Regions from separate parts of the Neisseria zalophi genome, predicted to be linked through region 3. Evidence: predicted binding sites of a transcription regulator. Region 3 holds the regulator's gene; each other region holds the start of a gene.
The links. Region 3 encodes FNR, which switches genes on or off when oxygen is low (the NO sensors DNR and NnrR bind a similar motif). Its sites were predicted from a motif close to TTGATNNNNATCAA; they were not measured.

Region 1 (10,229 bases), 280 kb from region 3:
ATCGTTTGGAATTGGAAGCGGAAATTTTAGGGAAAACCGACTTAGTCGATTTAACCCTGTCTACGACCGGCTTTATTAAAGGGCAAAAATTACAAGATTATATTAACCGAAAAGTTAACCAACGCCCGATTCAGTCTTTACCGATAAAATTTGCCGCAGTGGCAACAGATTTGGATAGTGGTCGTATGGTTGCTTTTAACCGTGGGAATACCGGGCAGGCAGTACGGGCATCAGTGAGTATACCGAATGTTTTTCAGCCTGCAGTTATTGGTGGCAAACGTTATGTGGATGGTGGTTTATCAGCACCAGTTCCAGTTGCGGCGGCAAAAAATCTTGGGGCAAACTTTGTGATTGCGGTTGATATTTCAGCTAAGCCGGCAAAATTGAGCGAAGCAGGCTTCTTTTCTTATCTTGACCAAAGTTTGAATATTATGAGTACGGCAGCTTTACAACGAGAATTAGGTAATGCTGATGTGGTTATTAAGCCGCAAGTACAACATTTAGGATCAGTCGGTGGGTTTGATCAGAAAACCGAAGCCATTAAATTGGGAGAAAAAGCGGCATTGGCGGCATTGCCGGAAATTAAACGTAAATTATCGGCATATCGTTATACAGCCCGATGAAAAAAGAAAATGAAATCGCTGTTTATTATATAAATTATTTTTTGTTTTAACTGTATAAGGCTGTCTGAAAATTTCAGACAGCCTTATACATAAGTAGAATTAATATTAAGAGTTTCAGAAATATTGGAAAAAATAAGTTGGCTGTTTTCCAATAAACAAGAATGGGGTAGGGAATAACTATTTATACGAATATTGATTTTGATTGACTATAGCGCATGAAAAAACGCACCTTATAATTTTTTATAAGGTGCGGGTGAACGGTTAGTTTATTATAAAATGCGTTGGTGAGGCTGGCTATATTTTATATAGGAAAGTAAACCTCTATTACACATTTCAAACGTTGTAGAAACAACTTAATTGGATGCAGCATTACCTGTATCAGTATCAGATGCAGCCGGTTGTTCAGGTGTGGATACCGCTTGTGCCGGAGTTTCTGTATTGCTTACTTTTTGAGCTTGCGGCTGACCGTTTGCATTAGAAAGACCCCATACATAGGCTGTCATAATATGAAGTTTGTCATCATCCAAAAAGTTTTCCCAAGTTGGCATCTGACTATGGCGACCGTTGGTAATGGTTTCGATAATGGCTTTTTGTGTGCCACCCCATAACCAAATATTATCGGTTAAGTTAGGGCCTAAGCCTTGAATACCTTGGCCTTTATCACCATGGCAAGTAAAGCAGTTTGCCGGGCCGCCATGGAAGAGTGCATCACCACGTTTGGCACGTTCTTCGTCGTATTGGTCTTTGTTTTTAGATAAAGACATCACATAGTTGGCGACATCTTTTACGCGTTCCTCACCTAATGAAGGACCCCATGCAGCCATAGTGGCAACTCGACCTTTTTGAATGGTTTCTTTAATTTTTTCAGGTTCACCACCCCATAACCAGTCGTTATCGGTAAGATTGGGGAAACCTCTTGAACCTTTTGCATCAGAACCGTGACATTGGATACAGTAAGTATCGAATAGGTTTTTACCAATTTCTCTGGCTTGCGGATCTTGGGCAACTTGCTCAACAGACATATTGGCAAATTTTGCATATAGCTTGCCATATTGTTCGTTAGCCTCTGCAACCTCTTTGTCATATTGATTGTGGCTTGTCCAATTTAAATAGCCTTTATAGTCACCTAGGCCGGGATAGAGAAACAGATAGCCTATTCCGAATAACCAGGTGCCGACATAAAGCCAAAACCACCAGCGGGGTAGGGGGTTGTTATATTCTTCAATACCGTCCCATGAGTGTCCCATGGTTTTGACATCTTCACCTTTTGGTGGGGCTTTGACTTTATTTTGTGAAAGTAACAGCCAAGCCAAACCGATAAAGCTGAGTAGGACAATAACGGCAATGTATATGTTCCAGAAATTACTGGTAAATTGGGAAGTTGTGTTCATTATATGCTCCGTTATCACGGCTAACCGGGTTAATGCCCGCTTTTATCATTATCAGGGGTATCGTTGTCTTGCATAATGCTGTTGGCAGCATCATCGTAATTGCGTTTGTTTCGCTTGTTTAAAACGATATAGAGAACCAACATGAAACTGATAAATACCCAAACAGTGAAAAGCGAGCGAGCCCAGTTAATATCCATGATGTTACCTTACGTTTTTCAGTGCTAAGCCCAAGCTTTGCAGATAAGCAATTACAGCATCAAGTTCTGATTTATCAGCCAACTCTTGCGGGGCTTTTTCAATCTCTTCGTCGCTGTAAGGAGTGCCAACCGCACGTAAAGCCTTCATGTGGGTTACTGTTGTATTGGCATCGACTTTATTGCGAGCCAGCCAAGGGAAGGCGGGCATATTGGATTCAGGCACGACGTCACGAGGGTTAAGCAGATGGATGCGGTGCCATTCATCAGAATAGCGTCCGCCCACACGTGCCAAATCCGGACCGGTACGTTTGGAACCCCATTGGAACGGACGGTCATAAACTGACTCGCCGGCAACGGAGTAGTGACCGTAACGCTCGGTTTCTGCCCTGAACGGACGGATCATTTGTGAGTGGCAGTTGTAGCAGCCTTCGCGTACAAAGATATCACGGCCTGCGACTTGTAATGCTGAATAAGGTTTTACGCCTTTGATGGGCTCTGTGACCGCTTTAGTAAAAAATAACGGCACAACTTCAATCAAAAGCCCGAAGCTGATTACCAAGAAGGTGAAGATAATCAATACGCCGACTTTTTCTTCGACTAATTGTTGCAATTTCATTTTGGTAGCCTGTCTTTCTTATATTTTAGTGGTGTTGTGCTTGAGAAATGGCAGGAATTTCGGCATCTACCGGTTTACCGCTGATGATGGTGCGATAAACGTTATAGGCCATAATAACCATACCGCTCAGGTATAACAGGCCGCCTGAAAAACGAATCATATAGAAAGGCATACTGCGTTTTACAGACTCTACGAAAGAGTAAGTCAGTGTGCCGTCATCGTTTAAAGCACCCCACATCAAGCCTTGCATTACACCGGAAATCCACATAGAAGAGATATAAAGGACAACACCGACTGTGGCAATCCAGAAATGTGCTTCAATCAATTTGATGCTGTGCATTTCTTTGCGGCCGAACAGGCGTGGAATCAGATAATAAATCGAACCGATGGTAACAAAGCCTACCCAGCCTAATGCACCGGAGTGTACGTGGCCGACAGTCCAGTCGGTATAGTGGCTTAAGGCATTAACACTCTTGATAGACATCATAGGACCTTCGAAAGTAGACATACCATAGAAGGAAAGTGAAACCACCAAGAATTTCAAAATCGGGTCTGTACGCAATTTGTGCCATGCACCAGACAGTGTCATGATACCGTTAATCATACCGCCCCAAGAAGGTGCGAAAAGAATCAACGACAATACCATACCCAATGATTGTGTCCAGTCGGGCAGGGCAGTGTAGTGCAGGTGGTGAGGACCTGCCCACATATAAGTAAAAATCAGTGCCCAGAAGTGGACAACGGATAAACGGTAAGAATAAACCGGACGACCTGCTTGTTTGGGAACGAAGTAATACATCATGCCCAAGAAGGCTGCTGTGAGGAAGAAACCAACTGCGTTGTGGCCGTACCACCATTGAACCATGGCATCAATTGCACCGGAGTAAACCGGATAAGATTTCATCACACCGGCAGGGATACTGATATTGTTGACGATATGCAAAAGAGCAACGGCCAAAATAAACGCACCGTAGAACCAGTTGGCAACATAGATATGTTTGATTTTACGTGTGGCAATCGTACCGAAGAATACAACGGCATAGGCAACCCATACCACGGCAATCAGAATATCAATCGGCCATTCCAATTCGGCATATTCTTTACCTTGGGTGTAGCCTAAAGGTAGGGTAATCGCGGCCAGAACAATCACTAGCTGCCAGCCCCAGAAAGTAAATGCCGGTAGAAACTTGCCACCGAACAAACGGACGTTACAAGTACGTTGGACTACATAATAAGATGTGGCAAATAAACCGCAGCCGCCAAAAGCGAAAATCACAGCATTGGTATGCAGTGGTCGGATTCGGCCAAAGTGAAACCATGGTCCGATGTCTGAAAGATTAAGCATAGGAGCGAACAGTTGTCCGGCGGCGATAACACCGACCAACATGCCCACAATGCCCCAAACTACAGTCATGATGGCGAATTGACGCACCACTTTGTAGTTATAAGTTTGCGTTTCCATAAGGGTCTCCATTAAACATGGCAGTTAACACACTTATCGGTTTGCTCCGGCTTGCTTAAATAGACCAAAGATGCACCCGATTTTTCTTAATTTAACACCGCCGGTAAAGTAAAATTACGCAACTAACGGTAGTTTAATCTGTGCATTTTAAATCAAAACCCATACTGAACCAAGCTTAATCGGTAGAAAAATCTTGAAAAATACCCAGGTTCGGTTGCGCAAGGCTATAATGTGTTAGATTATAGATTCACCACATAGTTTTTCTTGATTTAAGTCAAATTTCTTTAAACTCAAATACAGAATTTAACAAAAGAAAGCAATATATGCTTCAGTATTTTATCAGACCTAAATGCTTATCTCACGAGTGGCAGGTGTGTTTAACACTGCATTGCAAAGACAACATTCCTTTACAAATCAAACTTCCTAACTGGGTGCCTGGTAGTTATCTGATTCGTGATTTCTCACGTCATATTGTTGATATTCAGGCAACTTGTAATGATGTACCCAAAGCATTGAAGCAGATTTCAAAAAACTGTTGGGAAACACCGCCTGAAAGTGGCGAGTGGCAAATTTACTATACGGTTTATGCCTATGATTTATCTGTTCGAGGCGCTTTTTTAACATCGGAGCGCGGCTTTTTCGATGGAGCATGTTTATTTTTAAATGTGGGCGGCTTTGAAGCTCAGCCTCACAAGGTTATTTTAGATGAGTTGCCGAATGGTTGGGCGGTAGCAACGACAATGCCTCAAACAGCACCCAATCGGTTTCAGGCGGCCTCGTATGCCGAATTGATTGATCACCCTGTCGAACTTGGCCGCATTGAAACCTTAACGTTTGAAGCCGGTGGTATTCCCCACCGTATTGCTTTGAGTGGGCATTACCAATCTTTTAATCGAGAAAGATTGGTTCAGGATATTCAAAAAATCTGTTCCAGCCAGTTGGAAATGTTTTCAGGAAATGCACCTTTTAAGGAATATCTGTTTTTATTGCATGTCGGTGATGATATTTATGGCGGGCTTGAACATATCAGCAGTACGGCGTTGCTGGCTGATCGCAATAGTTTGCCGTCTGAAAAGATGGGTGAGGAAGCAGATGACGCCTATATCCAATTGCTTGGCTTGTTCAGTCATGAGTATTTTCATGCTTGGAATGTGAAATCTATTAAACCGGAAGTATTTGTGCCTTACCGATTAGACTCGGAAAGTTATACCGAACAGTTATGGGCGTTTGAAGGTATTACTTCTTATTATGATGATTTGTTTTTGGTACGCAGCGGTGTGATTCGACCGCAGCAATATTTAGAGCTATTGGCAAAAAGTATTACCCGTGTTCAGCAGGGCTTTGGCCGTCTGAAACAAACTTTGGCGGAATCGAGTTTTACGGCATGGAATAAATTTTATAAACAGGATGAAAACAGCACAAATGCTATTGTGAGCTATTATCAGAAAGGTGCATTAGTCGCATTATGTTTGGATTTATTATTGCGTAGTCGTAGTGATGGTAGAACAAGTCTTGATGATGTGATGCGGGCATTGTATCGGAAGTGGTGTGAAAACGGCCAGGGTATTCCTGAAGGGCAATGGCAGGTTTATTGCCGTGAAATTACCGGTTTGGATTTGGATGATTTCTTTCAGACGGCCTTGTATTCAACGAAAGATCTGCCTTTGGTACAGTGTTTATTCGATGCGGGTGTTGCTTTGAATTGGTTGCCGTTACCGCGCAGTCACGGCGGTGGTTTTGTAATGGAAGCGGCGAAATGTGAGCAGGCTACCGATTTTGGTGCGAAATTTAAACAGCTAGAAGACGGTATTGTCTTAACTCATGTTTTAAGCGGCGGAAGCGCGGAGCAGGCGGCGCTTTCCCCAAAAGATAAAATCATTGCGCTAAACGGCTTTGCTTGTAAGGCTTTTGAAAAGCAGTGGCAGTCATTATCGGTAGGCGATATTGTGCATATACATTATTTCCGAGACGGAGTATTGCATGAAACCGATTTGACGGTACAAAAAGCAAAGCCGGAAACAGCAATGTTGAGTATTGAAAATCAATCTTTGCTGAAAGCATGGTTGCAGGCATCTTGATTGATTTCGGTATTAGTTGCTTGATTGAAAGCAATACTTAAATACAGACGGTATTCAATTTGAATGGTTACTTCAGTTTGTTGAGGCCGTCTGAAATCAATTTATATTGAGTTTGGGTATAACTTGATTGGTCAATTAATAGCTGTTATTTGACAGCTTCAGATATATATATCAGTAAAATAATGAGCTTAATAATCGGATGTTGCAAAAAATCTCATGGTTATTGAGTGGTGCTTTTACCCTTATTTTACGATTTATATCCGCCATAAATTCTTTTTATAAAACTAAGGGTAGAGGCTCAACAGTCTAATGACTATTCTATATTAAACACATTAGTTCCAAGTCGAAATACATATTTTGCTGTTTTTATTGAATTGGCGTAGACTTTTGATGAATAAAAAGGTACGAATAAAGATGTCTGACAAAATTCATGAACGCTTAGAATTTGGAATGGTGCTAGCGGCAATTGCAGGTGGGTTGGATGCTTACACCTACTTGGTTCATGGCGAGGTTTTTGCAGGGTTGCAGACAGGTAACTTTATTTTACTTGGAATCCGTCTGGGGCAAGGAAGTTGGGCGGTGCTGGTTAATTATGCGATTCCAATCATTGCTTTTTTCTCAGGGGTGTTGCTGGCAAGTCATATACAGACAAAGATTATAAAAAATCAACAGTTGTGGTTTTTAATTTTTGAGACTGCGATATTGCTATTCGTTGGACTATTTTCTCCCGTTATGCCACATCTTTTGGTGAATGCATTACTTTCAATCGCTGCGGCAATGCAATTGCAGGCATTTACCAAGTTAAAGGGTAAGCCTTTTACTTCTTTGATGATGACAGGAAATTTGCGTAATCTTTCAACAAATTTTTTTGGAGGTTATATTAATCATGATCCTGACAAAAAAATTGCTTTTCAAGATACGTTTCTCATTTTAGCCAGCTTCGCTTTTGGTGCGTTATTGAATGGATTTTTTGTAACTTATTTTGCTCAACGAACGATTTTGTTTAGTTTGATTTTTTTAGGTATTGCAATCTTTTTATTAATAAAAGACAAACAAGCTTTTCTCTGATATACCTAATAAAAAAGAGAAATAAGGCTTGGTAAGTTTATTAAATAATATAAGGAGTATAAATATTATGACTATCCGGCGATTGACCGATAAAATTTATATTGCATCTCAATTAACGCATACTTCAGTGGCAGAAGCAGTGGCATTGGGTATTAAAAGTGTGTTTTGTAACCGTCCGGATGGGGAAGCGATAGATCAGACCAGTGCCGAGCAGATGAAGCAGTGGTTTGAAGAAGCCGATATCACTCAATTTGTTTATCTGCCGGTGACCGCTCCTATGATTAACGCCGATGTGGCAGCTGAATTCAGAGCGCATTTGACTGATGCGGATGTACCTGTTTTGGCTTATTGTCTAACCGGTACACGCAGTTCACTATTATGGGCTTACGGTGAAGTGGCAAATGGTATGGCAGTGGCTGATGCCATAGCCATGGCTCGTAATGCCGGTGTAGATTTGTCTTCTTTTGAAGGTCGGTTACAAGAAGCGGCAAAAGGAGCTTAATTTTCTATTCTGTATTAATAAAAAAAGCAACGCAAATAAAATGATATTTGCGTTGCTTTTTTTATTGTGCTGTTTTAATTTTTAGGTTGGTTTTATTCCGCTTCTTCAATCCAAGCCAATTGGACGGCCTCGAGAATACGCTCTCCGCAACGGTCGGGATCATCGTCAAAATCGGGTAAAGCCATAATGAGTTCGCGTAATTTGGTAAAGCGTATGGTTTTGGGGTCGATATCGGGGTGTGTGTCGTAAAGCTCTTCGGCAATTCGTAAGGTATCGGTCCATTTCATGATTCGGTTCCTTATAGTCGGGGAGGTAAAGCCTTTTTAGGAAAGATTACCGGCAAGTGGTTAATGATGTTCACGGGCGTGGTTGATAGTGTATTTGGGAATTTCTACCACCAGATCTTCATCGTTTACTTTGGCTTGGCAGCTTAAGCGTGATTCGGCTTCTAAGCCCCATGCCTGATCAAGTAAGTCTTCTTCAATTTCAGACGGCTCTTCCAAACTGTCGAAGCCTTTCCGCACAATCACGTGGCAAGTGGTGCAGGCACAGGATTTTTCGCAAGCATGGTCGATTTCAATATCGTTATCCAACAAAATATCACAAATGGTTTGGCCTTCAGGGGCATTTTCTATGGTTTTGCCTTCGGGGCAGAGATCGGCGTGTGGGAGAATGGTTATTTTAGGCATGTTGTTCCTGTTTGTGGTTTGGCGGGCTTTAGCCGGCCGTTATAGTAGGGCTTGTGTTCAAAATATATGGATTATCCGGTGTGGATTTTATAATTATCGACATAGTTTCGATAGTGTTTCATTGCTATCGGCGGTTTTGCTCATCTTTATCGCAATTATCATGTACCGTTTTCAGACGGCCTTTATTTAGAAAAGAGGCCGTCTGAAAATGATGGTTTAAATATCTTCTACTTTTTGGCCGGTTAAAGCGCGCTTAATGTTTCTATCCATGCGTTTGGCGGCAAAGTCATCGGTAGTGTGTCCGAGGTCGGTAACGGCTTGTCGGATTTCGTCGGCATTGCCTGTTTGGATAAGGTTTTCCAGCGTGGTAATGGCCGTTTGAATGGTGTTTAATTCATCCTCGTTCAGTAGGTCGCGATCCAAAGCTAAAGCAGCTTGAACGGCACTGATAAGCCCTTCGGCTTCAACAGTGGCCTCTGTGCGTGCACGTGCGGCCATATCTTCGGAAGCGTTGGACATACTGTCTTTCAGCATTTGTGTGATGGTTTCGTCATCCAAGCCGTAAGAAGGTTTGACTTCGATTTGCGCCTGTACACCGGTTGACTGCTCACGTGCCGATACGGATAGCAGTCCATCTGCATCGACTTGGAAAGTCACCAAAATACGGGCTGCACCGGCTGCCATCGGGGGGATGCCGCGCAATGTGAATTTGGCCAGACTGCGGCAGTCGGCAACCAATTCGCGCTCGCCTTGTACCACATGAATGGTCATGGCGGTTTGGCCGTCTTTAAAAGTTGTGAACTCTTGGGCGCGGGCAGTCGGTAAGGTGCTGTTGCGCGGTATGACTTTTTCAGCCAACCCGCCGTAGGTTTCCAAACCGAGCGAAAGCGGGGTAACGTCTAACAGCAGCCATTCTTCATCACTTTTATTGCCGGCCAAGATATTGGCCTGCATAGCGGCACCCAAGGCAACGACCTGATCCGGGTTGAGATTATTGAGCGGTGTTTGGCCGAAGAAGGTTGCAACGGCTTGTTGTACATGCAGCATACGGGTAGAACCGCCTACCATAATCACACCTTTCACATCGGTTTTGCTGATGCCCGCATCTTTTAATGCCTGTTTCACCGGTTCGATGGTTTTGGCAACCAACGGTTGGGTGAGGTTGTGAAACGCTTGGCGGGTGATGGTAGTGTTGATGGTATGGCCGTCTGAAAGTGTCGCACGTATGGTGGTGCTGGTTTCTGTGGTGAGGCTTTCTTTGGCAGCACGAACCAGACTGATGAGTAATTGGCTGTCTTGTTCGTTTAATTGTGATAAGCCGTTTTGTTCGAGTAGTTGGCAGAACAGACGGTGGTCGAAATCATCCCCGCCGAGTGCACTGTTGCCGTTGGTGGCTTTTACTTCAAATAAACCTTTTGTCAGTTGTAAGACGGATACGTCAAGTGTGCCGCCGCCGAGATCGTAAACTACAAACGTACCTTCGGAAGCATTGTCTAGACCGTAGGCAATGGCTGCGGCTGTTGGTTCGTTTAGCAACCGCAATACGTTTAATCCGGCCAGTCGAGCCGCATCTTTTGTGGCTTGGCGTTGGGCGTCATCAAAA
Region 2 (10,229 bases), 1.0 Mb from region 3:
TCATTTCTCTGGGAATGCCGATTTGGTCGTTATGGAAATAGGCCAGGTATTGCTGCTCATCTTTATTATTGTAAAAGACTTGGGCTAGGGGTTCGTAGGAATCTTGGTCGGTATAGACGTAGGTGTAGTTGCCTTTATAGTTATATTCTTGTAGCAATCTTGAGCCGTTCCAAACAAAATGGGTGCGCTTCGGATGGGTGGATTGTAACGCGCCTTTGTCGGTTCTTTCTTTGCTTAAGCGTCTGCCGAACGGGTCGTAGGCATAAGCCCAAGTTTGGGTTTCGCCGTTGTTCTTTTTGATTTCGGCTAAGACAAGTTGGTTTTCGGTATCGTAGCGGAAGAACTGGTTTTCACCGTTGGGCAGTTGGCGGTAAATTAAATTACCGAGTGGGTCGTAGGTGTATTCGGTGCCGTTGTATGTTTCGATACGGTTGCCGAGGCCGATATTATCGCCTTTCAGACGGCCTTTGGTGGTTTGTTCTTTCAGGCCGTCTGAAAGAATATTATTGGCAGGGTCGAAAGCGAAATGCTCTTTACCGGCGGTTTTGATTCTACCGATTTTGTCATACACATAATCCAATACGCCGCTGCGCTGGTCGGCCGTCTGAATCAGGTTGCCGGCTTTGTCGTAGCGGTAGCTTCTGCGGACGGCGCCGCCGACGAGGGTGTTTAGTTTGCTGTTGTTTTGCAGGGTCGGGTTGGCGGTGGCGGTCTGGTGTTTCAGACGGCCCATCGGATCGTATTGGTAGAGGCTGGTTAATGCCCCCTGTGTGCGGCTGATTTCTTGATGCAGCTTATCGCGCTCGATATCGGATACGGTTTCGCCGTCGATATTGATTTGGTGCAGATGGCCGCTGCCGTAGTAAAGATAATTAATGTTTCTGCCGTCGGGCAGGGTGGTTTGGCCGTCTGAAAAGATAAAGCCGTCTGAAAGGGTAGAGTTTTTTCAGACGGCTTTGAGAAGCGATAACGCGTGCGTGCTTGATGGCACACACGCTAGCTACTGATGGCGCATGCAGGCTACGGCTTGCTACCGATAAATTTATGTAGGCTACAGCTTACTTGTATTACAGTTCTTTATTCAATTAATCATTTTTTGTAGTAAATGTTATCTTCTTGACCATCCTTTTCAATGGTGAAGATACGTTTCAATGTTTCTCCTTCATATTCATAAAATAAAGTTTTCGGTACTTTGTGGATATATTGCTTAAATTTTCTTTCATCATTGCTGGAAGTAATTGTTTTAATTTTTTGATTATTTTGATTGTAAAAATCTAATTTAATCACACTACGCTCCCCCCAATTACCTGCAACTAAAATGCGCAGAACCACATCGTCATCTAGATAAATTTTCCTTTCAAAAGACATTTTATTAAATATTGTTTTAAAGTCATTTTTTATCTTAAAATAAACTATACCATCCTCAATAGACATATCTGCATTATAGTTGGAATAAGATATATCGGTATTACTCTGAAAACAAACTAATTGCTTTCCTCCTAGCAAACCCGAACAATCTAGATCATTATCCAATGCCTCTTTTATGGAAGAAAATTTCTTTGGTCTTTTAAATACTTTATATTTGAAACCTGAAGCTTCATTTTCGTGTTCTATATATTCTATATAAGAAGTATTTCTTGCATAAAACCACTCCAGTTCTGCCAAATTTATTCTGGAGTATGCTAATTGTATATCCTCAATGGATAAAGAAAGAAAATAATCTTTCGTCTCTTGTAGAAACAATTGAATTTTTGGATCATCGTACAAATTCTCGTTCATTATTCAGTCCTTATTATCTATATCTCTTGCCTGTACAGGCTCCAAGAGATTTCATCCACGTTCCTGCTTCCATCCTGTCACGGATATCTGCAAGAATATTTTCTAGGGGTATTCCTCGTTTCTTAGCTTCTCGCAACATACGATAAATCATTTTATCGGCATCTAGACCATGCAAATGACTTCCTGCGTGGTAGTCTCCAAGAGATCTAATAAATTCTCTGTTTTGCTCTACCGTCAAATTTGAGTTATACAAAGGATGTTTTCGCAATTTACTTGTATACGTTGATGTAAGTCTTGCACCATTAGCTGCATCGTCAATATTAATGCCCTCACTATCTAATAAACCTCTTGAAAGTCTGGAATATTTTGTTTTATTGCTATTTTCTTGAACTATATGATGTGGAGTTTGCCAACTTTGCACTGTCAAACTTTTTCGGTTTAACTCTCTACCTAATTTGCCGGCACTTAGCCCAAGCGAGTCAACCCAATTCTGCGAATTAGGCCCAAACCAGTATAGATTGTTACCACCCCACAACCCAATCGGATCCTGATTCACAAACCGCCCACAATCCGGCTCATAGTAACGTAAAAAGTTATAGTGCAACCCCGTTTCTTCATCATAATACTGGTTCTGAAGTCTAAACGGCTGATGCGCCAGCGGATAGACACGTTCGTCTTTATTGAGTTTACCCCAAGCGGTGTATTCGCCGTACCAGAGCAGATTACCGAACTGGTCGGTCATTTCTCTGGGGATACCGATTTGGTCGTTATGGAAATAGGCTAGGTATTGCTGCTCATCTTTATTGTTAAAGAATACCTGTGCCAAAGGTTCGTAGGAATCTTGATCGGTATAGACGTAGGTGTAATTGCCTTTATAGTTATATTCTTGCAGTAATCTTGAGCCGTCCCAAACAAAATGGGTGCGCTTTGGGTGGGTGGATTGTAACGCGCCTTTGTCGGTGCGCTCTTTGCTTAAGCGTCTGCCGAACGGGTCGTAGGCGTATGCCCAGGTTTGGGTTTCGCCGTTGTTCTTTTTGATTTCGGCTAAGACAAGTTGGTTTTCGGTATCGTAGCGGAAGAACTGGTTTTCACCGTTGGGCAGTTGGCGGTAAATTAAATTACCGAGCGGGTCGTAGGTGTATTCGGTGCCGTTGTATTTTTCGATGCGGTTGCCGAGGCCGATATTATCGCCTTTCAGACGGCCTTTGGTGGTTTGTTCTTTTAGGTCGTCTGAAAGAATATTATTGGCGGGGTCGAAAGCGAAATGCTCTTTACCGGCGGTTTTGATTCTGCCGATTTTGTCATATACATAATCCAATACGCCGCTGCGCTGGTCGGCCGTCTGAATCAGGTTGCCGGCTTTGTCGTAGCGGTAGCTTCTGCGGACGGCGCCGCCGACGAGGGTATTTAGTTTGCTGTTGTTTTGCAGGGTTGGGTTGGCGGTGGCGGTCTGGTGTTTCAGACGGCCCATCGGGTCGTATTGGTAGAGGCTGGTTAATACGCCCTGGGTGCGGCTGATTTCCTGATGCAGCTTATCGCGCTCGATATCGGATACGGTTTCGCCGTCGATATTGATTTGGTGCAGATGGCCGCTGCCGTAGTAAAGATAATTAATGTTTCTGCCGTCGGGCAGGGTGGTTTGAATACGGTTGCCGAGTGGGTCGTAGGCGTAGGCGACGGTGGTGGTCTGGCCGTTGTGGACGGTGGTTTCGTTAATGAGTTGGCCGAGGATGTCGTAGCCGAGTTCGACGCTGCTGTGGGCATTGCGGGCTTTGACGAGTTCGCCGGTAAAGGGGTTGTATTCGAAGCGGGTGCGGCTATGGCCTTCGTCTTTGCCGTTGGGCTGTTTACCGTCGACGCGGCGGCTGGTTTTTTCAATCAGTTGGCCGAGGATATTGCGTTTGAAGTGGTGGATATGCCAAACGTCGGGACGGTCGTTTTGTCCGTCTGAAAGGCCGTATTCGGTTTGGGTGGTGAGTTGTCCGGCGGGGTCGTATTGATAGCCGGTGATTTTGCCGTCCCAACCGGTTTCCTGAATCAGGTTGTCGGTGCGGTCGTAGCCGAGGTGGTAACGGTCGCCGTTTTCATTGGTGAGGGCGGTGAGGCGGCGGGCTTTGTCGTAGCCGTAGCGGAAGCTGTGGCCGAGGGCGTTGGTGCGTTTGAGCGGCAGGCCGTCGGCGGCGAGTTCGTATTCGGTTTTGGCACCGAGTCCGTCGATATGGGCGGTGAGGCGGTTGATACGGTCGTATTCGAAGGTTTCATGGCTGCCGTCGGGGTAGTCGGTGCGGATGTGGTTGCCCGCTGCGTCGTAATGATGGCGGGTGGTGTGGCCGAGTGCATCGGTGGTGCTTTCGAGGTCGCCGGCTTCGGTGTAGGTGAAGCGGGTGGTTTCGCCGGAGCAGTCGGTATAGCGGATAAGCTGGCCGTCCGAATCATATTCGAGGGTTTTGGTTTTGCCTAAGGCATCGGTAATGGTGTCGGGCAGCCATTGGCTGTTGTAGCGGTAGCGGGTGGTGTTGCCGGCGGGGTCGGTAACCTGAATCAGGTTGCCGCGTTGGTCGTAGGCGTATTCGGTGATACGTCCGGCGGGGTCGTTGACGGCTACGGGCAGGTTTAGGGTGTCGTGGTAGTCGATATGGGTGATGCTGCCGTCGGGGGCGGTGATATTGATAACATTGCCGTATTCGTCGTAGCGGTAGCGGGTTTCGCGGCCGATTTCGTCGCGCCGTACGGTAATACGCCCCCAGTCGTCGCGTTCGCTGTCGCTGCGGTGGCCGTCGGCGTCGATATGGTAGATAAGTTCTTGATTGTCGTCGAAGCCGTAGATTTCTTCGCGGCCCAATGCGTCGGTTACGCGGGTGTAGCCGTCGCGGTAGTCAAACGTCCACTGTTCGCCGAGGTTGTTGTTACTGGTTAAGACTTTACCGTCTTTGGCATAACGGTCGTATCGGTATTGCGATACCAAACCGTCGGGCTGGCTGTGTTCGACCATAATATGGTTGCGATAGCCGAAGCCGCGGATGCGTTTGCCGCTACGGTCGTAAACGGCGGTGAGGTCGCCGTAGCCGTCGTATTCATAGCGCACCATTTCGCGCTGATGAAAGCCGACCGAAGTGAGGCGGTTGACATAAAGATTATCGTCGGTACTGACAAATGCATCGGGCTCGGCGGCGGCATCAAAATCTTCATCGCTGTTGTTGAGGCGGATGGATGAGAAGTTTAGCTGCAGCTGTCTGCCGGTGCTGTCGTAAATGCTGTGGGGGAGGCCGTTGTCGCCGTAGCTGAGGCGGATGTGGTGGTTATTGCGGTCGAGTTGGGCGATAAGCGGATAAACGTCATCGTCTTCATCGACGGCGGCAAACCATAAACGGGCACCGCCGTCGGGCGAAGCGATTTGGTAGAGGCCGTCTGAAAGGCGGGAAAAATAGATTTGTTCGTAAGGATCGAAGTAGGCATCTTCCAAACCGTAGGGGTCTTCTTCGGCAGTGGGGGCGGCGGGGTCTTCGTCTTCGAAGTCGGGGCCATCGTCGTCATCGTCGTCGCTAGAATAGGGGGTGGCTTCTTCTTCGTCGTCATCAATATCGGGCAGTGCGATTTCGCGCCCCTGTTCGTCGATATAGAGGAAGCCGTCGCGGGTGCGGAGCAGACGCATGGAAAAAGGCAGCGACCAACCTTGGCCGAGCCAGCCGTTGCCGAGTTGGTCGGAATAATAGCTGCGCGCCCAAATCAGCGGCAGCGGGGCATCGAGAGTGAAATCGGTTTCGGTGTCTTCGGTTAATAATTTAATACCGAGTATGGCATTAACGGGGTTACCGACGACGGCTGCCGCTGCCTTACAGGCAAGACACACGCCCTTACCGGCATTGGCATAACCGCCGTTCACCCCCATACCGCCACCACCGGAAAAGGCTTTAACGGTTTTTTGTGTGGGCGGGGTAGGCCCGGGGGTACCGGGTATCATGGTGGCGAGGGAAATAAGGGTGGAGATGGAATCGGCAGTTTCTGCGGCGGCGGAATCGGGGTCGGCAAGGGAGACGGCGGTAGAGGCAACATCGGCAACCATATCGATAATGTCAATGGGGCCGGCGGCATTGGTTAGGGGTTCGGGCGGGTTGGCAGAACCTTTAGACACCATGGCGGGGGCTGAAGGCTGGGGAACGAGTATGCCGATTGTATTGCCTATTTTTGCCATAATAATAATTCTTTAAATTAAGAAAAAAAAGAAAGTATTAAATTAAGTATGTTTAATAAAAGAAGACTGTTTTTCATTCATTTAGTTCCGAAATTCATTATATGCCAATTCAATTGAATAAAAATTATTTATTTAATTTTCATATTTATTGTTATCGGGCGTTTCGGCTTCATGGCTTTCCAAATTTTCGTTTTTAATATGGATTTCTATCTCGGTGAAGTTTTCGGGTTGGATAATGCGCACCAAGCCTTCTTTGGCCAATTCGAGCAGGGCGATGAAGTTGACGACCACATGGGCAATGCCTTGTTCGGCTTTGAATAATTCGGAAAAACGGCATTGTCCGCTTTGATTGAGGCGGCGTAGGATGCTGCTCATTTGCGCACGCACGGAAATGGTTTCCTGAACGACGGCATGGCTGCGGGTGTGTTTGGCGCGGGAAAGAATCGAGAGCCAGGCTTGTGTAAGGTCGGCGGTGTGTACGTCGGGCAGCTTGGCTTCGACGGCGATTTCTAATGGTAAGTACGCCCAAATAAAATCACGTCCGGCGCGGGGGAGGGCGTCCAGTCCGGCGGCGGCGAGTTTCATTTGTTCGTAGGCCAACAGGCGGCGGACGAGCTCGGCGCGGGGGTCGGCTTCTTCTTCGTTTTCAATATTTTCGGGTTGCGGCAGCAGCAGGCGCGATTTAATTTCAATCAATACGGCTGCCATCAATAGATATTCTGCCGCCAAATCAAATTGGTAGGCTTCCATCTGGGCGATGTAGTGCAGATATTGCTCGGTGATTTTAATCATCGGAATATCCAATACATCGATATTTTGCTTGCGGATTAAATAAAGCAGCAAATCTAAGGGGCCTTGGAAGCTGTGCAGCACAACTTCAAGGGCATCGGGCGGAATGAATAAGTCTTGCGGCAAATCCACTACCGGTTGGCCGAAAATCCAAGCAACGGCATGAGGGTTTTCGGCGGCGGTTTGTTCGGCTAAGTGCGTGGTGTCGGCGGTCATTTTCGGGCGCCTATGTGTTCGATGGCGGCTTGGGCGCAATAAAGGCCGAATGAGGCGGTTACCAACATACTGGCGCCGTATCCGGCACAAGATAAGCCTTGCGGCGCTTCACCGGTGTCGCAAACTTCGCCGCTTTGCGGCGGTGTGATGTTTTCGGTGGAATAAACGCAGGGCACGTTCATTTTTTGCTTGGTGTCGCGCGAAAAGCCGTAGCGTTTGCGTAGGGTATAGCGCAGATTGGCCAAGAGCGGGTCGTGGGTGACTCGGCTGAGGTCGGCGGTTTGAATCAGGGCGGGATTTTTCTGCCCGCCCGCGCTGCCGCTTAAGACAAACGGTTGTTTGTGCTCGGTGAAATAGGCGGCCATTGCGGCTTTTATCCGCACTTGGTCAATGGCGTCAATCACAAAATCAAACGGTTGATCGAATAATTCGGATAGATTTTCTTCGTTAACAAAATCTTCGATTTCGGTAACTTGGCAATCGGGGTTGATTTGTAGAATGCGTTCGTGCAAAGAAGTTACTTTGGCTTTGCCGAATTCCGATGTGAGTGCGGGCAGTTGGCGGTTCACATTCGATTCGGCGACATTATCCAAGTCGATTAAGGTTAAACGGCCGACACCCGAACGCGCCAAAGCTTCCACTACCCAAGAGCCGACCCCGCCGACACCCACCACGCAAACATGCGCCTGCCCGAAGCGTTGTAGCGCGGAATCGCCGTAGAGGCGGGCAATACCGCCGAAGCGGCGCGAGGAAGTGAGAACGGAATCGGACATAAACGGAGCCTTGTGATAAATCAATATTCGATAAAAAAATGCTGGCAAAACGGCGCAGGGGTATTATACTTCAAGGTGCGTAATGAATCACATTTCACTAAAAAATCGGTCGCTAGCCGACTATGGAAAGGAGAATGATGATGTATAAACATTTGGTGGTTGCTGTTGACGGTAGTGCGACTTCTTTAAACGCTTTGAAACACGCAGCAGAGCTTGCGCGCGTGGGCGATGCTAGATTAACCTTGGTTCACGTGGCCAATCCTGCCGAATATATGGCATTGGCGCCTGAATTTTTACAGCATGAAAGTTATGAAGCTGCAGCGGTTGCACAAGGCAACGAGGTGTTGGATTTCGCCGAAGCGCGTGCCAAAGAAAAAGGCGTTACCGATGTGGTGAAACATTTGTTGGTAGCCACTAAAGGTGCCCGTGAAATGGCACAGGAATTGGTGGATTATGCCGATTCGCAAGGCTCGGATCTGATTGTGTTGGGTACGCACGGCCGCAGCGGTTTAATGCATTTGCTGATGGGCAGTTTCGCCGAAACCGTGATGCGTCAAAGCCATCTGCCGTTATTGGTTATCCGCAGCGTGGCGGAAGAAGAGGAATAAAACGACACGAAGCGCGCTGAAGCAGTGTATTGAAGCGCATCAGTGATTAGGCCGTCTGAAAGGTTTTTCAGACGGCCTGTTTATTTTTTATTTAATGTTCGCCCGATAGCGTGTTCAAAATAAAGCGTAAATCATCGGCGCCAATCTGGCCGGGTGCGGAGGCTTTGCCGGCGGTGCCGAATGTGATGGCCGAGCCGAAAGTGGCGCCGGCCAAACGGCTGATCATGCCCAGTTTGCCCATAGAAATGGTGACCAAAGGCTGAATGGCATATTCTTGAAGCATGGTTTGGGTGGCATCGAGTAATATCAACACATCGGCAGGCGAGTGCGGCATCACGGCGATTTTGCAAATATCCGCCCCCCAATCCTGCATGGTTTTCAGACGGCCTATGATTTCTGTTTTCGGCGGTGTGTTGTCGAAATCATGGTTACACATCAAAACGGTTACGCCTTGTGTTTTGGCTATGGCAACGGTTTCTTTCACTTGATCGGCCGCGGCAAACAGTTCGATATCAATCATATCAATCAGGCCGGAAGAGATGGCCGTCTGAATAAGGTTGAAATAAGCGCTTTCGGGCATCGGGCAGTTGCCGCCTTCTTCGGCGCGGCGGAAGGTAAACAATAGCGGCGTCTCAGGCAGCGCCTGCCGTGTTTCCCGTAGGCGTTCGATAATATAGTCGGGATTGCGGGCTTCTTTGAAAAAGTCGGCGCGAAACTCCAATATATCGAAATCGGCACGGCGGATGTCTGCCAGTGCGGCTTTCAGGCCGTCTGAATCTTCTGCAACCAAAGGCACGGCGATTTTTGGGATGCCGTCGCCCAAAGTGAGGTTTTTAACGGTTACGGTGTTCATTTTATTCCTTATTGGGCCGGATAGCCTGCCGCTTTAGATATTGCGCTCGGCAAATTCGTCGGTAGCCTGTACCAAGCCGCGTGCGATTTCGCCTTCGGTGGAGGCGTGGCCGCCTTGAACGATTCTTAAATCCGCTTCGGGGAACACTTGTTTTAAATCCCATGCGCTTTGCATCGGTGTGCATAAATCATAACGCCCCTGCACAATCACGGTGGGAATATGGCGGATGGTGTCGATATTGGCCAATAATGCGCGTTCGTTATCCAGCCAGCAGTGATGGGTAAAATAATGGTTTTCGATACGGGCAATCGCCAATGCCTGTTCCGCATCTTCTTCTACCGGCTTGGGTTCGAACTGTATCAGCCAGCTTTCCCATTCCGCCCATGCTTTGGCGGCTTGCAAAGCGGCGGCGCGGTCGCTGCCGAATAATAATTCATGATAGGCAGCTACCAGCTTGCCGCGTTTGGCTTCGGGGATGGGCGCCAGATACTGTTGCCATTGTTCGGGGTGGATACGGGAAGCGCCGCCTGCTTCGTTAATCCAATCTACTTCGGCCTGCCGCGCCAGAAAAATGCCGCGTAAAATCAAGCCGCGTACCCGTTGCGGATGGCTTTGGGCGTAAGCCAGCGATAATGTGCTGCCCCATGAACCGCCGAATACCAGCCAGCTGTCGATATCCAGCATGGTGCGTATTTTTTCAATATCGTCTATCAAGTCCCAAGTGGTATTCTCGCGGGTTTCGGCATAAGGGCGCGAGCGGCCGCAACCGCGCTGGTCGATAACCACGATACGGTAGCGGGCAGGGTTGAAAAATCCGCGTACTTGCGGCGATGCGCCCGCACCGGGCCCGCCGTGAAGAAAAATCACCGGAATGCCGTCGGGATTGCCGGATTCTTCCCAATAGATTTCGTGCAAATCGGATACAGGCAGCAAACCGCTTTGATAAGGCTCTTGAATCGGATACATAAAATACCCCTTGCGCTTGGAAGATGTTTAGAAAAAATAGGGTATAGGCCGTC
Region 3 (10,229 bases):
ATAAATGCAGTGATAATAATTGTTAATACTTGTATGCTGCTTTATGATGGGGCTGCTGTCTGGGAAGAAGACGGTATCTTATACACAACGACAAAGGAGCAGTGATGAAGCGTTATTTGTTGGGCATCTGGGCGGCGCTATCGGTGACGATGGCTGCGGCAGCGGTGAATATCAATACGGCGGGGGCGGAGGAGTTGGCCGAGCTGCCGGGTATCGGGCCCTCGAAGGCGGCGGCGATTGTGGCCTACCGTGATGAGAATGGTGCCTTTAAGTCGGTGGCAGAGTTGAAGAATGTGAAGGGGATTGGCGACGGTATTTTAGCGAAGGTGCGCGAAGAGGCCGTTACCGCCGACAATGCCGACAATGCCGATAAAAAAGCCAAACCCGCCCTGAAAAAGTAAATACAGCCGCCTTGGCAGACTGGGAGAGAATAAAGCAGCCGGATTCGTCTATGAGCCCGGCTGCTTTAGTTTCGAAAATTGAATGATCTTTCAATTTGTTGCTTTAATCTTTTTGAATTGGTAGAACCGTTAATCTAGTTTAGTCTCAAAGGTTTTGTACTGCTTGGAATATATAAGTTTAAAATAAAGTTGACGTATAATAACTTTGTAGATATGTGCTGTGAAAGTATGCTGTTTTTATAATAATTAATTTATTAGGATGAAATATGAGTGAGGGAATATTAAACAATTCGCGTTGGAAAACTCGGCTTAGAGCCATGGGGCCAGGCATTATGATGGCATCAGCAGCCATAGGTGGTTCACATATTATTGCTTCTACTCAAGCAGGTGCGCTTTATGGTTGGCAATTGGCTTTGATTATTGTCTTTGCCAATTTGTTTAAATATCCTTTTTTTCGATTTGGCCCGCAATATACATTGTCGACAGGTAAAAGTCTATTAGAGGGATATGCGGAAAAAAGCCGTGTGTATTTATGGGTTTTTTTCATACTGAGTTTATTTGCAACGATTATTAATACTGCTGCGGTTGGTATGTTGTGTGCGGTTATTTTGAGCTTTGTATTACCCGGTGAGTGGTCGGTGAATGCGCTTTCAGTGGCCGTATTGGTTTCGGCTGTATTAATGCTATTGGCTGGTCCGTATCGTACTGTAGATAGAATATCAAAGATTATTATGATAAGTCTAACGGTGACGACAGTGGCTGCAGTTGTGGTTGCTGCTATGCAGGGAGCGCAGGTTCAGGCTGATTTTATTGAGCCCAGCCCGTGGAATTTGAGTGCTTTGGCTTTTATTGTGGCGCTTATGGGGTGGATGCCGGCACCAATTGAAATCTCAGCGATTAATTCTATGTGGGTTGCTGCGAAGCGTAAGATTGAACATGTCAGTTATGAAGATGGCTTGTTTGATTTTAATGTCGGTTATATCGGTACGGCATTATTAGCATTGGTTTTTTTGGCTTTAGGGGCATTGGTGCAATATGGTACCGGAGAAGAAGTGCAAATGGCCGGCGGTGCCTATATTGGACAGTTGGTGAATATGTATGCCTCTACCATCGGTGAGTGGTCGCGTTGGTTGGTGACATTTATTGCTTTTGCTTGTATGTATGGCACGACCATTACTGTTATAGATGGGTATTCTCGTGTGAATATGGAATCCTTGCGTTTGGTTGTAAGAGGAGAACGTAACAATAACCGTATTTTAAGTATATGGATTATTTATGCTGCTGTAACAGGGTTGAGTGTTATTTTGTTTTTTAAAGGCGCCGTGATGCCGATGCTCAAATTTGCGATGATTGCCTCTTTTGTAAGTACGCCTATCTTTGCTTGGTTGAATTTGAGTTTGGTGCGGAGTGGTAGTTATCAATCAAAACCTTGGTTAATGATATTGGCTTGGGTGGGTTTGTGTTATTTAAGCGGTTTTACAATATTATTCCTTTTACATCAAGGCGGTATGCTGGGTTAAATAGATAGGTAAATATACAAAATATATTTTAAAGGCCGTCTGAAATGTTTCAGACGGCCTTTGGTATCCGATGTTATTAATTAATAATATATTGATTATTTTGATATTTTTAATTTTAAATACATTTGTTTGTTCAGATTTTTTTAACAAAGTTGACGTATAATCACTTTTCTTAAATTGTGTAGGATATCGATTAACGGAATAGAAATATGAGTGAGAAAACAATAGATGGTTCACGTTGGAAAACCCGACTAAGTGCAATGGGGCCGGGTATTATGATGGCATCGGCAGCAGTGGGTGGTTCGCACCTTATCGCTTCTACCCAAGCAGGTGCGCTTTATGGTTGGCAGTTGGCTTTAATTGTTGTATTGGCAAATGTGTTTAAATATCCTTTTTTCCGGTTTGGCCCGCAATATACTTTATCGACCGGTAAAAGTTTATTGGAAGGCTATGCAGAAAAGAGCCGTATCTATTTGTGGATTTTTTTCTTATTGAATGTGTTTGCAACAATTATTAATGCTGCAGCAGTCAGTATGTTATGTGCGGTAATTTTAAGCTTTGTGTTGCCCGGTGAGTGGTCGATCAATATGCTTTCGGTGATTGTGTTGATTTCCGGTGTATTAATGTTGCTTGTCGGCCCGTATCGTACAGTGGATGGCATGTCGAAAATTATTATGGTGAGTCTGACGATTACAACGGTAGCAGCGGTTATCGTTGCGGCGATGCAGGGATCGCAGGTTCAGGCTGATTTTATTGAGCCGAGCCCGTGGAACTTGGGGGCCTTGGCTTTTATTGTGGCATTAATGGGATGGATGCCGGCTCCAATTGAAATTTCAACCGTTAACTCGATGTGGGTGGCAGCTAAAGCCAAACTGGAACCTGTTAAATATGAAGACGGTTTATTTGATTTTAATGTCGGCTATATTGGTACGGCACTATTGGCATTGGTTTTTTTGGCTTTAGGGGCATTGGTGCAATATGGTACCGGAGAAGAAGTGCAAATGGCCGGTGGTGCCTATATTGGGCAGTTAGTAAATATGTATGCTTCTACCATTGGTGAATGGTCACGTTGGTTGGTGACATTTGTTGCCTTTGCTTGTATGTATGGCACGACCATTACTGTTTTAGATGGATATTCCCGTGCGAATATGGAAGCGTTTCGTTTGATTATCAGAGGTGAGCGTAATACTAACCGTATCTTGGGGATATGGATTACTTTTGCGGCGATTGCTGCGTTGTGCATTATTTTATTTTTTAAAGGTGCAGTGATGCCGATGCTTAAGTTTGCTATGATTGCTTCTTTTGTAAGTACGCCAGTATTTGCTTGGTTAAATTTAACTCTGGTACGTAATAGTAATTATGGATTGAAACCATGGTTAATGGTGTTGGGCTGGATAGGGTTGATCTATTTAAGCGGATTCACTTTATTGTTCCTCGCGCATCAAGGTGGTATGTTCGGTTAGATTAGAACAATACTCGTAATACTTTTAGAGGCCGTCTGAAATATTTCAGACGGCCTCTATATCTATATTTTTAAAAAAAATTAACTTGGTTAGTTATATGGCATGAGTACATCCCGAAATCATGCTTTTTAGTGTTTGTGGTTCTAATATTTTAATATGTTTATGATCTACGCTAATCAGTCCTTCATGATGAAATTTTGATAAGGTTCGGCTCACCGTTTCCAATTTCAATCCTAAATAACTGCCTATTTCTTCGCGAGACATTCGTAGGATAAAGTCATTAGCAGCAAATCCACGGGAATGAAGTCGGGTGGATAAATTTAATAGAAATGCTGCCAACCGTTCTTCAGCGCGCATGTTGCCAAGTAGTAACATCACGCCTTGGTCACGTACAATTTCACGGCTCATTAATCTGAAAAAATGGGTTTGTAAGCTTGGTATAGTCTTACCCAATTCTTCCATATTGGCAAACGGTAGTTCGCATACTTCGCCATCTTCTAATGCGATGGCATCACAACTGTGGGTACGCGTGCAGATACCATCCATACCCATAAGCTCGCCTGACATAAAGAAACCGGTAACCTGATCACGTCCGTCTTGACTGGCAATAGTCGTTTTAAAAAAGCCGGTACGGATGGCGAATAAAGAAGAAAAAGGTTCGCCTGCGCGGAAAAGGCATTCACCTTTCTTTAAGCGGCGGCTTTGACGGATAACGGCATCTAATTGGGCAAATTCAGACGGCATTAAGCCTGAAGGCAGGCACAGTTCACGTAGAGAACAGGTAGAACATAGTGTTTTCATCTGATTGTGTATGGTGCGAGAGGGCATATTTAAACCTTTTAAATAAATAACTAAGCAACTTTATTTCGCCCTTACGGATTATATTTTGACCCGCATCAAAGCATATTTGCCATAATGTTGTTATTCTACCAAAATACGCCGTATCTGCCTATTTATTAATAATAGGGCAGTTTTTGTTTATTATTTGATTTTTTTAATTTAATTAAATCAATAATTTGATTTGTGTTTTTATAAGTGCGAATGATGTAAATATTACAACATTAAATCATTACATATATTCACTTGATTTCTAAATAGAACATGTCTGCTAATCAATATGAAGACTATTGAAATAGTTTCGAATATTTCCTCTGAGTTTGATCGAAAACTGATTGGATCGTTGCCTGCCTCCGGACCACGTTATACTTCCTATCCGACTGCAGATCGTTTTCTCAGTAGTTTTACGGATAAAGAATATCTCAAAGCATTGAATGCTCGTCAAATGGGGGTGTTGAATAAGCCTCTTTCACTTTATATTCATATTCCGTTCTGTAATACCATTTGTTATTACTGTGGTTGTAATAAAATTATTACCAAAGATACGGGTAAGGCAGATAATTATATTGAATATCTTGAAAGAGAGTTGGCATTGCTTGCACCTTATTTGAATGGGCGGCGACCGCTAATTCAACTCCATTTCGGTGGTGGTACACCGACTTTCTTGAGTAATGAGCAACTCGAGCGTGTGTTTAATATTATCCATCGTTACTTTGATTTGCTGCCTGATGGTGAATATTCTATTGAAATTGATCCACGCAAGGTAACTCGGGAAACTGTATTTCATTTGGCACGGCTGGGTTTTAACCGCATGAGTGTCGGTATTCAGGACTTCGATCCCAAGGTCCAAAAAGCGGTGAACCGTATTCAAACATTTGAAGAAACCAAAGAAGTGATTGATGCAGCGAGAGAAGCAGGTTTTAAATCTATTAGCGTTGATTTGATTTATGGCTTGCCTCACCAATCAAAAGAAACGATTAAACCGACTTTGGAAACAGTACTTTCTTTGAATCCTGATCGTTTGGCACTTTATCATTATGCGCATCTACCACATATTTTCAAACCGCAACGCCGTATTGATACAGACAGCGTGCCCGGTAGCGAAGAAAAACTGGACATACTTCAATATGCCGTTCAAACCTTAACTTCACGAGGTTACCTCTTTATTGGTATGGATCATTTCGCCAAGCCTGATGATGAATTGTCTCTTGCACTCAAAGAGGGCAGGCTTCAACGTAATTTTCAAGGCTACTCTACTTATGCCGACTGCGATTTGTTGGCACTTGGCGTGTCTTCAATTGGTAAGATCGGTAATATTTATGTTCAGAATGAGCGGGATATTAATGCTTATTATGATGCCATTGATGCTGGTCGATTGCCTGTAATGCGCGGCTATTGCTTGAGTAAAGATGATTTATTGCGACGTAATATTATTCAAGATTTAATGTGTCGATTTTCATTAGATTTTCAAATTTATGAGAGTGTTTTTTGTATTCGTTTCTCGCAATATTTTCAAACCGAATTGACTGATTTGCAGCAATTAGCCGAACTGGGTTTATTGAAGATAAGAAAAAACGGATTGGATGTTACTGCTAAAGGACGTTTCCTTATTCGTAATATTGCTATGGTTTTTGATTATTATTTACGACATAAAGAAACCATAGCGCAATATTCCAGAACAGTTTAGTTTGTTAATTTGGTTTCAGTATCCTCCGTATGAAGAAGATGGCGGCTTCTTTTATTGATAGGTAGAATATAATGCTTTAACAAAACGCCGTCTGAAAAAATTATGCCACCGCTTACTTACTTTGTTACCGGAACCGATACCGAATCAGGCAAAACATTTTGTACCGCTGCTTTGTTGCGAGCGGTTGCTCGTCGGGGGCAGATTAGTATCGGGTTTAAGCCGGTGGCTTCGGAGGCCGGCGAAGGTGGCTTAAATGCGGATGTTTTGGCACTGCAAGCCGCATCATCTGTTCGTTTGAATTACAACCAACATAATATTTATACCTTTTCAGAGGCTACCGCTCCTCATTTGGCGGCTGCCGATATGGGCATAGTCATTCAACCACAAAAATTGAGTGATGGTTTGACTGAGCTGAAAAAACAAGGTGATTTTGTTCTCACTGAAGGGGCTGGAGGGTGGCTGACACCACTCAACTCCGAAACTGATTTTTCAGATTGGGTTGTATTTGAACGGTTGCCGGTTATTTTGGTGGTTGGTATGAAGTTGGGCTGCCTTAACCATGCTTTACTGACAGTGCATGCCGTTGCGCAAGCCGGATTGCCGTTGGCAGGTTGGATTGCTAATTGTTTGAGTATATACCCACATCGTTTTGAGGATTATTTGGCTGAATTAAAACAGCGTATTCCAGCACCTTTTCTTGGTGCCATGCCTTATCTTCCGGATGCCGATGCTGAAAAGGCTTCGGCTTATCTTTCTATTGAACCGCTCTTAGATTCCAAAAAATGAGAAAAATAATTTTTTGAATTATTTTAAGTGTGGGTAATTAACTATTTATTAATATATTTTCAATATTATATTATGTGATTTTCTGTAAAATGAGATTTATCTCATTTATTTTCATTTTTATACTATAACTTGCCTAATTAATAGGCGCAAAGATAAAATAACAGCATATTATTTTTATAATGCTTTAGCTTAAATAAATATTTTGAAATCAACATTTTCATTATCTTATTTATAAAGATTTCGCTCGAATGTTTTCAGACGGCCTGTGTGAGCCAGCAGGCCGTCTGAAATATGGGTATTTAGGTATAAAATCAAAACGGACGGGATGATGGATACTCCAAAAAATAATGCTGATAATATGGTTGAGCGCCGCCGATCGTCTCGCCGCAAACGTAACCTGACATTGGCTACTTTGTTTTTTATTGTGATTGCGCTGGGTTTTGCCATTGCTTATTTTTTAATTTGGCAGCATGAAGAAGAAACAGATGATGCTTATGTGGCCGGCCATTTGGTGCAAATCACTCCGCAAGTGGGTGGCACGGTGCGTAAAGTGCTGGTTGATGATACCGATTTGGTGAAAAAAGGCGATGTTTTGGTATTGTTGGACGATAGCGACTTCCAATTGGCTTACGACCGTGCACAAAATGAATTGATTCAAGCCATCCGGCAATACAACCAACAATCTGCTGCAGATAGTCGTGCCAAAGCACAAGTTTTGATGCGTAAGGCTGATTTGGCTAGAGCGCAATCAGATTTGCGTCGTCGTCAGTCATTAGAAGGAACAGACGCGATTTCAGGCGAAGAATTGAGCCATGCACGTGCTGCCGTTGTGCAGGCACAAGCTGCCTTAAAAGCGGTTGAGGCAGAAGAGGTGGCGGCGCAGGCCGCTTTAGGTAAAAATATTCCTTTGCGCCAACAGCCGGCAGTACAAACAGCGATTAGCCGAGTTAAAGATGCTTGGTTGAATTTGCAGCGTACTCAAATCCGTGCACCGATGATGGGGCAAATTGCCAAACGTAACGTCCAAGTTGGTCAGCGCATTGCGCCGGGGGCTTTAATGATGGCAGTGGTGCCTTTGCAGAATTTATGGGTAGACGCTAACTTTAAAGAGGTGCAATTACGAAAAATGCGTATCGGTCAGCCTGTGGAAATGACAGCGGATCTTTATGGTAGCCGTGTGGTATTCAAGGGTAAAGTAATGGGATTATCGGCCGGAACGGGCAGTGCGTTTTCTTTGTTGCCACCGGAGAATGCCACCGGTAACTGGATTAAGGTCGTGCAACGTGTTCCGGTACGTATCAGTTTGGATCAACAGCAATTGAGGGCAAATCCACTGCGTGTCGGTTTATCTATGCAGGTAACAGTGGATACCTCTAATAGTGCAACTGGAAAAACGATGGCCGAAGCAGCTGATAGAAATGTGGCCGCGGCTGAAGCTGATGTAGTAGATTGGTCGGCGGCTGATGCACTTATTGAGCAGATTTTTGATAAATATGCCAAATAGCTATTGGTTGGAATCATAAGTATTAGGCCGTCTGAAAAAAACAGATTTCAGACGGCCTTTATTGTCAAATCACTAAGATTGCAACAGTATATCTATTATTCATTCGGAATAATATTTAGAATTTTTCAGACGGCTTTGCGGTAAACCGGATACCGATATCACGATGAGTATATAAATATGAAGGCCGTCTGAAATAATATCAACCTCAACATCATTTAAGAAAGTATAGATTGAAATGGCTCATCCCCCTTTAAAAGGTGTCAATCTGGTATGGGTAACGCTGGCATTGAGCTTGGCGGTGTTTATGGAGGTTTTGGATACCACCATTGCCAATGTGGTTGTGCCTGTAATCGCCGGAGATTTAGGTGCGGCAACCACTCAGGGAACTTGGGTGATTACGGCGTTTGCAGTCGCCAATGCGATTTCTGTGCCGTTAACTGGTTTTCTTGCCAATCGTTTTGGTGAAGTGAGGGTATTCGTCGTTTCGATTATCGGCTTTGTCATTACCTCGTGGTTGTGTGGTATGGCACCAAATTTAACCGTGTTGGTTTTGTTTAGGGTTGTACAGGGGTTTGTTGCGGGGCCGCTGATTCCGTTGTCGCAAAGTTTGCTGATGGCTTCTTATCCGCCTGAAAAGCGAACGTTGGCACTGGCACTTTGGGCGATGACAGTGGTGGTCGCGCCGGTATTGGGGCCGATTTTAGGTGGCTGGATTTCTGATAACTGGCATTGGGGCTGGATTTTCTTTATCAATATCCCCGTTGGCGTGGTGGCGGCAGTTGTGACATGGAAGCAGTTGAGTCGGAGAGAAACCGAAATTAAAAAGACTCCTATCGACTATACTGGCTTGGTGCTGATGATTATTGGTATCGGCGCTTTGCAAATGATGCTTGACCGAGGTAAAGAGCTGGATTGGTTCGCTTCGAATGAAATTATTATATTAGCTGTGGTGGCAGTGGTTTGTTTAACTTATTTTATTATCTGGGAATTGGATGAACGGCATCCCATCGTTGATTTATCTTTGTTCAAAGACCGGAATTTTACAGTCGGTACGATCGCCACTTCTTTGGGCTTTATGTTGTATATGGGTACATTAACCTTGTTGCCATTAGTGTTGCAGACAAATTTGGGCTATACCGCCACTTGGGCCGGATTGGTTGCCGCTCCAATCGGATTTTTTCCCGTTTTATTGTCGCCTATTATCGGACGGTTCGGCCACCATGTCGATATGCGCTGGTTGGTAACGGCAAGCTTTTTGATTTTTGCTTGTACATTCTATTGGCGCACTGATTTTTATGTTGATATGGGTATGTCAAGTGTGATTGGCCCGCAGTTTTGGCAGGGTTTGGGCGTTGCTATGTTTTTCTTGCCATTAACTACCATTACTTTGTCGCATATCCCTAATGCACGACTTGCCGCAGCAGGCAGTTTGTCCAATTTTTTAAGGGTGTTTATGGGTGGTGTTGGGGTGTCGATTGTGACTACCTTATGGGAGAGAAGGGAAGCTTTGCATCATGCAAGATTAACTGAACATATCAATGGATTCTCGCCACAAATGCAAAGTGCCGCCCAAGCTATGTCGCAATCAGGTTTATCGCAAGAGCAAGGTTTGGAAAGTATGAGACGGCTCATTACCCAGCAAGGTTTTATTATCGGATCCAATGAGATATTTTTTGCAGGCGGGCTGTTGTTTATTGCATTGATTGTTGTGATTTGGTTTGCCAAACCACCGTTCGGCTCTCCGACAGGCGGAGGGCATTAATGATGTGGTTGGTATGACAATATGTTTGTGGCCGTCTGAAAAGTTTTCAGACGGCCTTATGACTTATTTTATCCGGCTCGTAATTTAAGTAATAAATCTCTAAAAACATTGGGATCTTTAATGAATGTGATTTCACCTTCCTGGGGGAAATGAAAATCCATAAGACGAGAGACCCAAAAACGTAGGCAGCCGGCTCGTTTTGCAATAGGGTAATAATTGTGCTCTTCAGCACTTAATGAGCGGATACTTTCATATCCGGCTAAAAAAGC

Region 1: a site for FNR is predicted at 4,554-4,567, ahead of ccoN (cytochrome-c oxidase, cbb3-type subunit I). Genes of this name have one in related genera too.
Region 2: a site for FNR is predicted at 7,760-7,773, ahead of D0T92_RS06670 (universal stress protein). Genes of this name have one in related genera too.

The regions. Positions count from the first base shown of each region.
Region 1 covers NZ_CP031700.1:2,160,991-2,171,219, reverse strand. The annotation lists gene D0T92_RS10035 (patatin-like phospholipase family protein) at 1-623, shown strand, start outside; partial or broken gene ccoP (cytochrome-c oxidase, cbb3-type subunit III) at 1,087-2,014, opposite strand; gene D0T92_RS10025 (cbb3-type cytochrome oxidase subunit 3) at 2,044-2,211, opposite strand; gene ccoO (cytochrome-c oxidase, cbb3-type subunit II) at 2,216-2,827, opposite strand; gene ccoN (cytochrome-c oxidase, cbb3-type subunit I) at 2,853-4,289, opposite strand; gene D0T92_RS10010 (M61 family metallopeptidase) at 4,613-6,367, shown strand; gene D0T92_RS10005 (YoaK family protein) at 6,782-7,435, shown strand; gene D0T92_RS10000 (TIGR01244 family sulfur transferase) at 7,503-7,937, shown strand; gene iscX (Fe-S cluster assembly protein IscX) at 8,030-8,224, opposite strand; gene fdx (ISC system 2Fe-2S type ferredoxin) at 8,285-8,626, opposite strand; gene hscA (Fe-S protein assembly chaperone HscA) at 8,843-10,229, opposite strand, start outside.
Region 2 covers NZ_CP031700.1:1,444,556-1,454,784, forward strand. The annotation lists gene D0T92_RS06645 (RHS repeat-associated core domain-containing protein) at 1-733, opposite strand, end outside; gene D0T92_RS11725 (hypothetical protein) at 788-913, shown strand; gene D0T92_RS06650 (hypothetical protein) at 1,090-1,779, opposite strand; gene D0T92_RS06655 (DUF6531 domain-containing protein) at 1,793-5,971, opposite strand; gene D0T92_RS06660 (segregation and condensation protein A) at 6,104-6,976, opposite strand; gene D0T92_RS06665 (tRNA threonylcarbamoyladenosine dehydratase) at 6,973-7,749, opposite strand; gene D0T92_RS06670 (universal stress protein) at 7,890-8,357, shown strand; gene aroD (type I 3-dehydroquinate dehydratase) at 8,449-9,210, opposite strand; gene pip (prolyl aminopeptidase) at 9,244-10,176, opposite strand.
Region 3 covers NZ_CP031700.1:19,123-29,351, reverse strand. The annotation lists gene D0T92_RS00130 (ComEA family DNA-binding protein) at 105-401, shown strand; gene D0T92_RS00125 (Nramp family divalent metal transporter) at 668-1,921, shown strand; gene D0T92_RS00120 (NRAMP family divalent metal transporter) at 2,131-3,384, shown strand; gene fnr (fumarate/nitrate reduction transcriptional regulator Fnr) at 3,478-4,212, opposite strand; gene hemN (oxygen-independent coproporphyrinogen III oxidase) at 4,502-5,908, shown strand; gene bioD (dethiobiotin synthase) at 6,011-6,694, shown strand; gene D0T92_RS00100 (HlyD family secretion protein) at 7,023-8,198, shown strand; gene D0T92_RS00095 (DHA2 family efflux MFS transporter permease subunit) at 8,434-9,960, shown strand; gene thrB (homoserine kinase) at 10,029-10,229, opposite strand, start outside.